Paraflavitalea devenefica: one gene and its partner. The protein of the gene in region 1 interacts with the protein of each later gene in a pairwise test. Links are inferred from orthologs where the notes say so. Each region holds a gene or a part of one and is shown in the gene's direction. Other genes may lie near its edges.

What was found.
Region 2: the proteins of def (region 1) and HB364_RS04270 interact in binary tests that used the Escherichia coli proteins (3 or more experiments, as listed by UniProt). The link is inferred for Paraflavitalea devenefica from one-to-one orthologs.

Annotation. Positions count from the first base shown.
Region 1 is NZ_JAARML010000004.1:761,410-766,934, reverse strand. Bases 1,589-4,430 are described here. They hold def (peptide deformylase), read left to right. Parts: upstream 1,589-2,641; coding sequence 2,642-3,220; downstream 3,221-4,430. Other genes in these bases: HB364_RS24595 (hypothetical protein), read left to right, coding at 3,345-4,430; ruvX (Holliday junction resolvase RuvX), read left to right, coding at 2,116-2,529; HB364_RS24610 (UbiA-like polyprenyltransferase), read left to right, coding at 1,589-2,098. In the rest of the region: hexitol phosphatase HxpB, read right to left, coding at 1-571; HB364_RS24615 (RNA methyltransferase), read left to right, coding at 619-1,158; more of HB364_RS24610, read left to right, coding at 1,169-1,588; more of HB364_RS24595, read left to right, coding at 4,431-4,889; HB364_RS24590 (hypothetical protein), read left to right, coding at 4,976-5,525. UniProt on the Escherichia coli protein: Removes the formyl group from the N-terminal Met of newly synthesized proteins. Requires at least a dipeptide for an efficient rate of reaction. N-terminal L-methionine is a prerequisite for activity but the enzyme has broad specificity at other positions.
Region 2 is NZ_JAARML010000001.1:1,066,011-1,071,518, forward strand. What follows is about bases 1,193-4,017. They hold HB364_RS04270 (aspartate-semialdehyde dehydrogenase), read left to right. Parts: upstream 1,193-2,013; coding sequence 2,014-3,021; downstream 3,022-4,017. Other genes in these bases: HB364_RS04265 (lamin tail domain-containing protein), read right to left, coding at 1,193-1,448; HB364_RS04275 (DUF2461 domain-containing protein), read right to left, coding at 3,202-3,870; HB364_RS04280 (helix-turn-helix domain-containing protein), read right to left, coding at 3,990-4,017. Also shown: more of HB364_RS04265, read right to left, coding at 1-1,192; more of HB364_RS04280, read right to left, coding at 4,018-4,550; NAD-dependent DNA ligase LigA, read right to left, coding at 4,622-5,508.

The DNA of each region.
Region 1 (5,525 bases):
GATGCTGTGCTGGTATGACTATACACTTCATGCGGGCGGCTTTTACGGCAATCATCCCATTAAAGGAGTCTTCAAAGCAAATACATTCCAGCGGCGATACTTCCAGTGCCCGGGCACAATCCAGGTATACCTGTGGATGTGGTTTACCATAGGGCAATTCTTCTGCGGAGGCAATGGCCTGCAGGTAATCATTGATCTGTAATTTCTCTGCCACTACTTTTACCAGGGCCAGGGGAGAAGAGGTAGCGAGCCCTATCTTGAATCCTTTTTCCTGGAAGAAGGTAAATGCCTGTTTGGCGCCCGGCATGGCAACGCCCCGCTCAGCGATCTTTTCAATGGCCTTTTGTACAATGGTAAGTTCTGCTGCCAGGGAGTGCTGCTTGTCTATATTAAACCAGGTGAACCACCAGTCGACCCACTCCTTTGTACGCAATCCGGTGCTGAAATGATACTGTTCATCGGTGAGGCTAACGCCAAATTGTGCCAGGGTCTCTTTACCGGCCTCCTCCCATAAGGGTTCGGAATCAATGAGCAGGCCGTCCATATCGAAAATAACTGTAGTTGGTTTCATGCGGCGCAAAGATAGGTACCTTCTGCCTTGTTTATTACCTTTGCGGGATGCGTAAATTGAGCATGGACGAACTGAACCGTAAAACGGTGACAGAGTTCAAGGAATCGGACAAAATACCGGTGATCGTGGTGCTGGACAATATCCGGAGTATGCACAATGTGGGCAGTGTTTTCCGGACCGCCGATGCTTTTTTACTGCAAGGCATTTACCTCTGCGGCTATACGCCACAGCCGCCGCACCGTGACATCCATAAAACAGCCCTGGGCGCTACAGAAACCGTGCACTGGAAGTATTTTACTTCCACGCAGGAAGCGGTGCAGGCATTGCGGGAAGCGGGGTACCAGCTTTGGGCGGTGGAGCAGGTAGAAAATAGTATTCCCCTAAACCAGTTTGATGCCAACCAACCAGCCCCCCTGGCTGTTGTATTTGGGAATGAGGTAACCGGCGTGGATGCGGAGGTGATCAAAGCCTGTGATGGTTGTATAGAAATACCCCAGTTGGGTATGAAGCATTCCCTGAATATTTCCGTAGCTGCCGGCATTGTATTGTGGGAACTGGTGCGGACTAAACTGAATATTGAACCCTGAAATTCACGCCATGTCAACCGTTAAGAATTATCTTTCGCTGATCAAGTTCTCCCACACCATCTTTGCGATGCCTTTTGCGCTGATCGGGTTTTCCCTGGGGGTAAGTAATTCATCTTTGTCTTTGTTTTCAACGGAACAATGGAACTTAAATATAACAATCGGATGGGGGCAACAAGCTGCTGCACATGAAAATATACTGATCAAGTTTGCTCTTGTTATTCTCTGTATGGTTTTCGCCCGCAGCGCCGCTATGGCATTCAACCGCTACCTCGACCGGCAGTTTGATGCAAAGAACCCGCGCACTGCCATCCGGGAAATTCCTGCCGGCATTCTGAAAGCTGATCGCGTATTGCTGTTTACTATTGTAAGCAGTCTGTTGTTCATGGTTTGTTGCTGGTTTATTAACCGGCTGTGCTTTTTCCTTTCTCCGGTAGCCTTATTTGTAATTCTTTTTTATAGTTATACGAAACGGTTCACGCCGCTCTGCCACCTGGTGTTGGGGGTGGGGTTGTCGCTGGCGCCTATAGGCGCTTTCCTGGCCGTGACCGGTCATTTTGCCTTATTACCGATACTGTTTTCCCTGGCAGTGATCTTCTGGGTAAGTGGTTTTGATATTATTTATGCTTTGCAGGATGAAGAGTTTGATAAGTCGCAACAGCTTCATTCCATACCTGCTTGGCTGGGCAAAGCAAAAGCGTTAAGGGTATCTGAAGGATTGCATGTATTAAGTGCTGCCTGTGTGATTGCTGCCGGTATTTACGGTGGTTTTCACTGGTTGTATTGGATAGGCATAGCAGTTTTTGTGGGAATGCTTATTTATCAGCATTCTATTGTAAAGCCCAATGACCTGCGCCGGGTGAACCTGGCTTTTATGACGGCTAATGGTATTGCCAGTGTAGTATTTGCAGTGTTTGTGATAGCTGATCTGTTTCTTGCATAACAACTCTAAATTTTTCCATGCCCCGTATACTCTCTATAGATTATGGCCTTAAAAGAACCGGCATCGCAGTAACTGATCCGTTCCAGATCATTGCGTCCGGGCTTACTACTGTCGAATCTCCCAAGCTGATCCCTTTCCTGAAGGATTATTTTTCCAAGGAAACGGTGGAGCTTATTATTATAGGTGAACCCAAGAACTGGGATGATACAGATACCCATGCTACCCCCCTGGTAAAGAAGATCATCGAAAAGCTCAAAAAGGAGTTCCCGGCCATGCCCATTAAAACGGTGGATGAGCGCTATACCTCCAAAATGGCCTCCCAGGCCATGATTGAGATGGGGCTTAAAAAGAAACAGCGCCAGAATAAAGCCCTGGTGGACGAAATTGCCGCCACCATTATGCTGCAGGAATACCTGCAAAGAATGGGTTAAAAAGCGGTCTGGCGACACGCCCGCCTGCTGGCAAAATGGCTTATTTGGCGTATATTTGCCGTTATAACTAGAATTTAATAGTCGAATAATCAAGCATTTAAGTAATTAACGCATGATCCTTCCCATAGTAGCCTACGGAACACCTGTATTACGTGTTGTAAGCAAGGATATTACGCCGGATTATCCCGGTCTTCCCAAATTGATAGAAGATATGTGGGAAACCATGTACGCCAGTAATGGGGTAGGATTGGCTGCTCCGCAGATCAACCGCGATATCCGTCTTTTTGTGGTAGACAGCGCCCAGATCTTTGCCAACCAGGATGAAGATGAGGCGGGAAAATATCCTGATGAGCCGGGTATCAAACAGGTATTCATCAATGCTCATGTAAAAGCGCTCAATGGTAAGGAGTGGGCTTATAATGAGGGATGCCTGAGCATTCCTAAAATACGGGAAGATGTGACCCGCCATGAGGAGGTAACGCTTGAATATGTAGATGAGAATTTCGTTCCCCACACCAAAACATTCAATGGCATAACCGCCCGCGTTATACTGCACGAATATGACCATATTGAGGGAAAGCTATTTATTGACTACCTCAAGCCCCTCAAGCGCAAGCTGCTGAAAGGCAAACTGGATGACATTACGAAAGGTAAAGTGAAGGTGGATTATAAAATGGTGTTTGCAAAGTAAGCGTTTGGCAGGCTGATACATTATTATACCATTGCCTAAATAAGAACGACCGGTTAGTAGGAAAGAGACCATCATAACAGACAGTTTGCTGAACATTGTGTTCAACCTTATAAAGCTGTTTGTTATGAACCGATTTATTACCACCTGTCTGCCCGCAGCAATCCTTTTATTATTCCATACTCTCCCGGTGGCCGGGCAAAACGTAGGCATTGGCACCAATGCGCCTGTCCATAAACTGCATATTGTCGCCAATACGGATACTGCGCTGTATGCCATCAGCAATACAAAAACTGCTGGTAAACTCGTGAATACCAATGCTGCCAATCTTTCCAATACGTTTGAAGTAATTACCCACAGCAATGGCAATATTCCTGATAACACAGGAGGCAATGCCGCTTCTTTCCTAGTAGATAATACCAATAGTGTGAGTGCTGCCGTGAGGGGAGAAGTGAAAACCATCTTCGGCAATTTTGGAGCGGCAGGTGTATTTGGCATTTCTTCTGGTACAGGCGGTTTTGGCGGTTTATTCTATGCCTCCAATACTTCCGGAAATGGCCCTGCCCTGTCAGCCGTTACTCATGGCAATGGCAATGCCATTACAGCCAGTACTACCAAGAATGGCAATAGTATTGAAACCAGTACCAATGGCACCGGCAATGCTTTGTATGCGAGAGTACCTTCTTCTGGTACCGGGCGGGCGGGGCGGTTTGAGATACTTAATGACGATAATAACAATGATGTGGTAACGGTTACCACGGTGGGTAATGGCATAGCAGGTAACTTCAAAGTTGATAGGGTGACCGGAACAAAAGCCGCCGTCAGGGGAGAGGTGATTTCCCAGTTTTCCAATTTTGGTACTGCCGGTATTTATGGCGTATCATCCGGTACCGGCGGTTTTGCAGGTGTGTTCCATGCTTCCAATCCCGCTGGTAATGGTCCGGCCCTGCTTGCCATAGCTAATGGCAATGGCAACGGTATTACTGCCAGTGCTGATAATACCGGGGATGGCGTGGAAACCACCGCCGAAGGCACCGGTAGTGCCCTCTATGCCTATATACCCAATTTCAGCAATGGCCGGGCCGCCCGCCTTATCAATTATAATGACGCTAATGTTAATCCGGTACTTACAGTAGAAACACATAGCAACGGTTCGCTGGCGCTTTTTAAAAGTGGTGATCCTGGTACAGTCAACGTAGCCAGGATCAATTCGGCCGGCAGGGGGTTCTTTAACGGTGGTACGCAGGTTGGTGGCGCCGACGTGGCTGAATACTTTAGTGTAACAGGCCCTGTTCAATCCTATGAGCCCGGTGACGTGCTGGTCATTGCACAGGATGCTGACAGAACAGTAGAAAAATCTGCCGGCGCCTACTCTACACTGGTGGCCGGCGTATATGCTACACGCCCCGGTGTATTGCTTACAGAAGCACATATAGATACCAATCTTGATGATCAGGTGCCTATGGGCGTTATTGGTGTGATCCCCACCAAGGTATGTACAGAAGGAGGCGCCATTAAGCGTGGCGACCTCATCGTAACTTCTTCTATTACGGGTGTAGCTATGAAAGCTGATCCGGATAAAGTAAAAGTAGGACAGGTCATTGGCAAAGCCCTGCAGGATTATAATGGCCAGGGCATTGGCAAGATCAATATATTGGTAAGCATTAAATAACAAAACATTAAGAATATTAGTAAAAGATTGCCTAAGAAAGGTGCCGGCCCGGATGACATTTTGTGCAGAATAGTTACATTGCAGGCATGAAAGTAATGGGTTTTTTATCTGTACTCTTTCTTGGTTATAGTGCTTCGGGTCAAAAGGATACAGCAGTCACGGTGAATAAGAAAGCGATTACCCTGAAAGAGGTGGTCGTGCGCAGCAACCTGAATGTTCCCGCCTTTATTGACCGCGTAAAAGAAGATACCACTTTTTATAAAGCCTTTCGTAACCTGAAGGTGCTGGGTTATACAGCCCTCAACGATATCCGCATGCTGGAAAAGAAGAGCTCCGCTATGAAGGCATCTCTCAATAGCCGTACCCAACAGGTGGTGCACGATGGTTGCCGGTGGATGAAGGTACTGGAGGAGAAGACTACAGGCGACATGTATGATAGAAAGCGCAATTTTAATTATTACACGGCCAACCTGTATGCCGGGTTGTTTTTTGCCCATGACACGATCTGTGGCGAAACGAATATTGTGAAAGGGCATGAGTTCAGTACCCAAAATAAAAGCGGTATTGAAAAGCATAAGGAACAGCTCAAAATGTTGTTCTTTAACCCTGGCAAGAAGATACCGGGCATACCTTTCA
Region 2 (5,508 bases), on another replicon or contig:
AAACCATCATTATCCGGCGAGAACAGGGACGGTGTAATGGAGACCGTACCCTGGGATTGCAGATCGGCCCTGAACTGGGAGTTTTGAAAGCCCGGTGTTCCAAAGCCGGTTGTAGCGGCTGCAGACATCCAGTTATGGCTGTCCTGTGTGGATTGGCCATAGTCTATTCTTTCCAAAGCAACACCGTCCTGCTCACTGAGCAAGGCAAAGTGCCAGTCACGGTGATAATGCAGCTCATCAATGATCTCGCCCTGCTGGCTGGTGATGGCCAGGATGCCCTGATCATCGGGAAGGGTCGGCAGGGATGCTAATTCTATTATGTCTGCAGGCTCTCTGATGCTAAAACGTTGCCGTAGCCATGCTGCATTCTCTGTGAGTACAAGGTATTGTCCGGGAAAAAGCAACCGGGAGATGGTGCTTAGTTGCTGTATGCCTGATAAGGCGCCATTCCCGGAACGACCGGCCACGTATAGTTGTTTCAGGTCCACAATGCTGCCGCTGCGGTTATATAGCTCAATATAATCGTAACCACCGGATGGCGGATTAAACAGCAATTCGTTGATGATGACCGTCCGGGCAACCGGTGGGGCAGGCAGCCCGGCCTTTGCCTTGTTGAGCATACCAATCGCATTACCGCTGCAATCCATCACATTTCGCACGGTGAGCTGGTATACCTGGTCTGTTCTGATGGGCGATGCCAGTTTGAGCATTACTTCATTGAATAGTGGCGACACCGGCTCTGCAGCCACCGGAGCGCCCACAGCATGATCCAGGTGGTAATGACCGGGTGTTGCCGCCATAGTACTATCCAGCGACTCATCAAATACGACCACGATGGTTACACTGTCAATGGTCCAGGTCCTGAGCAGTGCCGGCGGCAACTGATCACTGTTGTTCGCATTTACGGAATTTTGCCTTCCGGGCGTACCGCCACTATGGTGTATGGCTGCGGTCCAGTTGCCGGCGCCAGTGCAAGGGTTGCGCGGATCAATGATCTCCAGTGCCCAGCCACCTGTTGCTTTTACAGGATTACTGTACCATTGGCCGCTATAAGCAACTGCATGTATGCTATTCCCCTCCGGGGCATAGAGGGTAATGAGATCCGCCTCGTTGTTCAGTGAAGGGAAGTTACTCACGCCAATTGTTCTGCCGAACTCAGCATAGGAAGACACCGCCGCATTGGGGCATATAATGACAAAGCTGTCTGGCTGTATTTCGATGTCGGTATTGATGGTAGCGGTAGAAGTGCCATCACTCAGCTTCCAGCCACGCAGGTTAATAACCCGGGCGGAGTTGTTTTTTAGTTCTACAAATTCATGATTGGGCAGGCTTACCGGGGGTGCGGGATCGGGTAATAGTTCTGTTATGATGATATCGAACCGTTGGGCAGTTTGCGCCTGCAGCGCAAGCTGTGGCAGCAACAGTAAAGCAAGCAGTCTTACAGTCATTGGTTATGTTTTTCAGCCGACATGACGGTTAGCATGAACCGCATTGGAAGGGATGAAAATAAGGATCAAACATTAAATAATAAAATAATGTTTTAGGAAGGCAACAAGGCATTGAAGCATCAGGCAACGAGGGGAAGCGGTGGCTGTGAATCGTGGGCAGGGGATGGATTTTTGAGAATTTGCAATGAACGCAGGCCATGGTTTAAGAATTGACACTGAAAGCGCTATTTTCTTCTTTTTTTAATAAAAATTTGTGTATTCTGTATTTGCTGACTACTTTTGCCCCTCGTTATGCAAAAAATGATGAAACATACAAAGCGCACGAAGAAGCATTCCATACAATGGGAAGGTTGAGTACTGCTTTGTATAACAAGATATTCAAAAAGGCCTTCCCCCACAGGAAGGCCTTTTTGTTTGGGCTTTGCGTAATGAAGAGCAATCAAGGGGGCCTTTGACAGGCTCCTTTAGATCAGGGTGAGCCGCCCTTTGAGGGCGACCCACCCTTCGACAGGCTCAGGGTGACATAAGACTTTATTGTTAAACATAAACAAGCAATCAACAAACCATGAAAGTTGCAGTAGTAGGCGCCACCGGCCTTGTAGGCACAAAGATGTTACAGGTACTGGCCGAACGTAATTTCCCCGTAACAGAACTGATTCCCGTAGCATCTGAAAGATCAGTAGGTAAGGAAGTTGAATTCAAGGGTAAGCAATACAAGATCGTCAGCATGACGGATGCCATTGCCGCCAGGCCTGCTGTAGCTATTTTTTCCGCAGGTGGCAGCACTTCCCTGGAGTGGGCCCCCAAGTTTGCTGAAGCCGGTATTACTGTTATTGACAATTCTTCTGCCTGGCGCATGGACCCCACCAAGAAGCTGGTTGTTCCGGAGGTGAATGCAGATGCGCTGGGAAAGGATGATAAGATCATTGCGAATCCCAATTGCTCTACCATTCAAATGGTAGTAGCCCTGAATCCACTGCACAAGAAGTATGGCATTAAGCGTATTGTAGTATCTACTTACCAAAGTGTAACGGGTACCGGTAAGAAAGCCGTAGACCAACTGATGGGTGAGCGCGCCAAAGCAGAGAAAGGCAGCAACGCTGAGTACCCTATGGCCTATAAGTATCCTATTGACCTGAATGTGATCCCCCAGATCGATGTATTCCTAGATAACGGGTATACCAAGGAAGAGATGAAGATGGTGAATGAGACGAAGAAGATTATGCGTGATGATGCTATCCGGGTTACTGCCACTACGGTGCGTATTCCGGTGATGGGCGGACACAGTGAGAGCGTAAATGTGGAGTTTGCAGATGATTACACCCTCGATGAGGTGCGTGGTTTACTGAGCAATGCGCCTGGTGTGGTACTGGTGGATGAGCCTGCTGCCCAACAATACCCTATGCCGAAGGATGCACACGACCGGGATGAGGTGTTTGTAGGCCGTCTGCGCCGTGATGAAACACAGCCCAAGACCCTTAATATGTGGGTAGTAAGTGATAACCTGCGTAAAGGCGCTGCCACGAACGCGGTACAGATTGCAGAATACCTGGTTTCAAAGAAACTGTTATAAGTCATATATAACCCGCAGCGTCCCCTTCGGGAGACACTGCGGAGAATTCAAATTGAAGCGAGAGACGCTGCGGAGAATTTTTTAGAAGTTTTATCAAGGGAACGTATAGCCATTTCCCGGTCCCGCTTCGGCGGGACTTTTGTTTTAAGGGCTTCGACAGGCTCAGCCTGACACGCCAACTTACTCGTCCAGTGCGCGGTTAAGGAATGCGAGTAAGGGTTGCAGGGCCTCGAATGCTGCTACTGTTTTCTTTACAAGGCCCTCTGAAGTAAGTTCGCTGTCCTTAATGCTCTGCATGGCCAGCCAGCTTTTGAGTTTCAGGAACTCTCCGGCAGGGTTGTCTTTTTCGAATCCCTGGGGCACACGGGTGAGCGCTACATCTTCCCCCTGGTATAAATCTCCATATATGCCCTTGAATTTCTTATTGTTGATGATCTTTTTAAATTCATCAAAGCAGTAGTCTATTTCCTGCCTTATTTTCTTTGTTTCCGGTGGCATGGGCATCCAGAGGCCGCCGCCTACAAAGCTTTCGCCCGGCTCACAATGAAAGTAGTACCCGGCATAGATGGATCTTTTACCTCCCCGGTTGATGCTGGCCCCGAAGTTGGTCTTGTAGGGACTTTTATTTTTGGAGAAGCGAACGTCGCGATTGATGCGGAACATACAGCTTTTGGCAGTCAATTCTTTGATGCTGCTATCCTGTTTGCCCTGTTTATCTATAACGGCCTGGATGAATTGTTCGAAGTTCTTTTTGGCGGCTTCATATTGCGGGCGGTGGGCATCGAACCAGGATTTATCATTGTTCTTTTTGAGGTCTTTCAGGAATTTAATGGTTGCAGGCAACAGCATGGTATACTTTTTATTTAAAGGTATGTAGCAGTGAGGAGGCAACAAAAAAAGATAAGTGGTGTGTAGATGTTCGCTCACATCTGTACACACCACTTATGCTAGTTTACCGGTAGAGGGATCTAGATCCTACCCCAGTTCTCACCACTTTTAATGCGGTACATGGTCATCTCACTGACCCCATATTTTTCCGCGAGTTTTTTAATGGTGATTTTCCGGTTCTTGTCTGTAAGGACTTTTTTGATGCTCTTCACCTGATTGGCATTCAGCTTAAGGCCTTCAGTGCGGTTGGCCTGCACTTTTTTGTAAGCGATCTTGGCCGGGCTGTTTTGCTGGTGACTGATCATTTCTTCCAGTGAAGCCCATTTCAGGTTCTTCACTGTGTTGTCGAGCTTGTTGTGATTCAGGTGAATCACATACTTGTTTTTCGCCGAAGGTTTGCCGAGGAATAACCGGGCAATTTCACGGTGAATGTAGAGGGTGCCATTGTTTCCGGGTCTGTGCAGGTTCAGTGTCCGGTAGCCGGTGGTTAATGAACCTTGCAACAATTTACCATCTTCAATAACATCATCTGTGTAGCTGGCTATGCGGCCGTGTGATGACAGCGCATACTTTTTTCTAAGGTGTTTCCAGCCTGGAAACTGCAAGGGTTTCCACACCTCGTTGGGGAGTTTTTTTATCATCGCCTTTTCCTTTTGGCTAAAGTTACAAAAAAAGATATGCGAAAATCAAATCATTTGTAAGAAAGATTGAATTAGCGGTTAACCAAGCTCAGGAATTCGGCTTCATTAATGATCTTTATTGAAGTGATCTTTTTGGCTTTCTCTAATTTGGAACCAGCCTCTTCGCCAGCCACCAGATAATTGAGCTTGCTGCTCACGCTACCCAGGAGTTTACCTCCGTTAGCTTCCACCAAAGCCTCTGCCTCATTGCGTTTCAGCGTAGGCAGGGTACCGGTAAACAAAAACGTTTGTCCCGTGAGGTTGCCGTCGGCCACGAGATCTTTTTTATCATTTTTCAGCTTCAACCCCAATGCTTCAAGCTGTTGTAGCATATGAATGTTGTCCGGATTATGGAAAAACTGATATATGCTACCAGCTACTTTAGGCCCTACATCTTCGAGGTTTTTGAGATCTTCAAGAGAAAATTGAGCAAAATCAAGTAAATGCTTTACTGCATGGGCAAGGGTTTTAGCGGTGGTTTCGCCAACATAGCGTATGCCGAGGGCATATATGAGCCTATGCAGCGGTTGCTCTTTAGAGGCAGTGATGGCAGCCTGCAGGTTGGTCATGCTTTTTTCGCCAAAGCCTTCAAGGCTTCTTATTTTATCATAAGGCAGTTCATAGATGCCTGGTATGTCCTTCAGAAAGCCGAGGTCATAGAATTTCTGTATGATGGCTTCACCCAGGCCGCGTATGTCCATGGCATCCTTACTGGTAAAATGGATCATACGCAACAGCACCTGCGCTTCGCAACTTATATTGACACAACGCCATACCGCTTCATCGGGGGTCTTTACTAACTTATCATGGCAAACAGGGCATTTGGTTGGGAAAACGATGGCCTGCTCTTTACCGGTCCTTACTTCGGGTAGTGATTTTACTATATAGGGGATCACATCGCCGGCCCGCTCTACCAGCA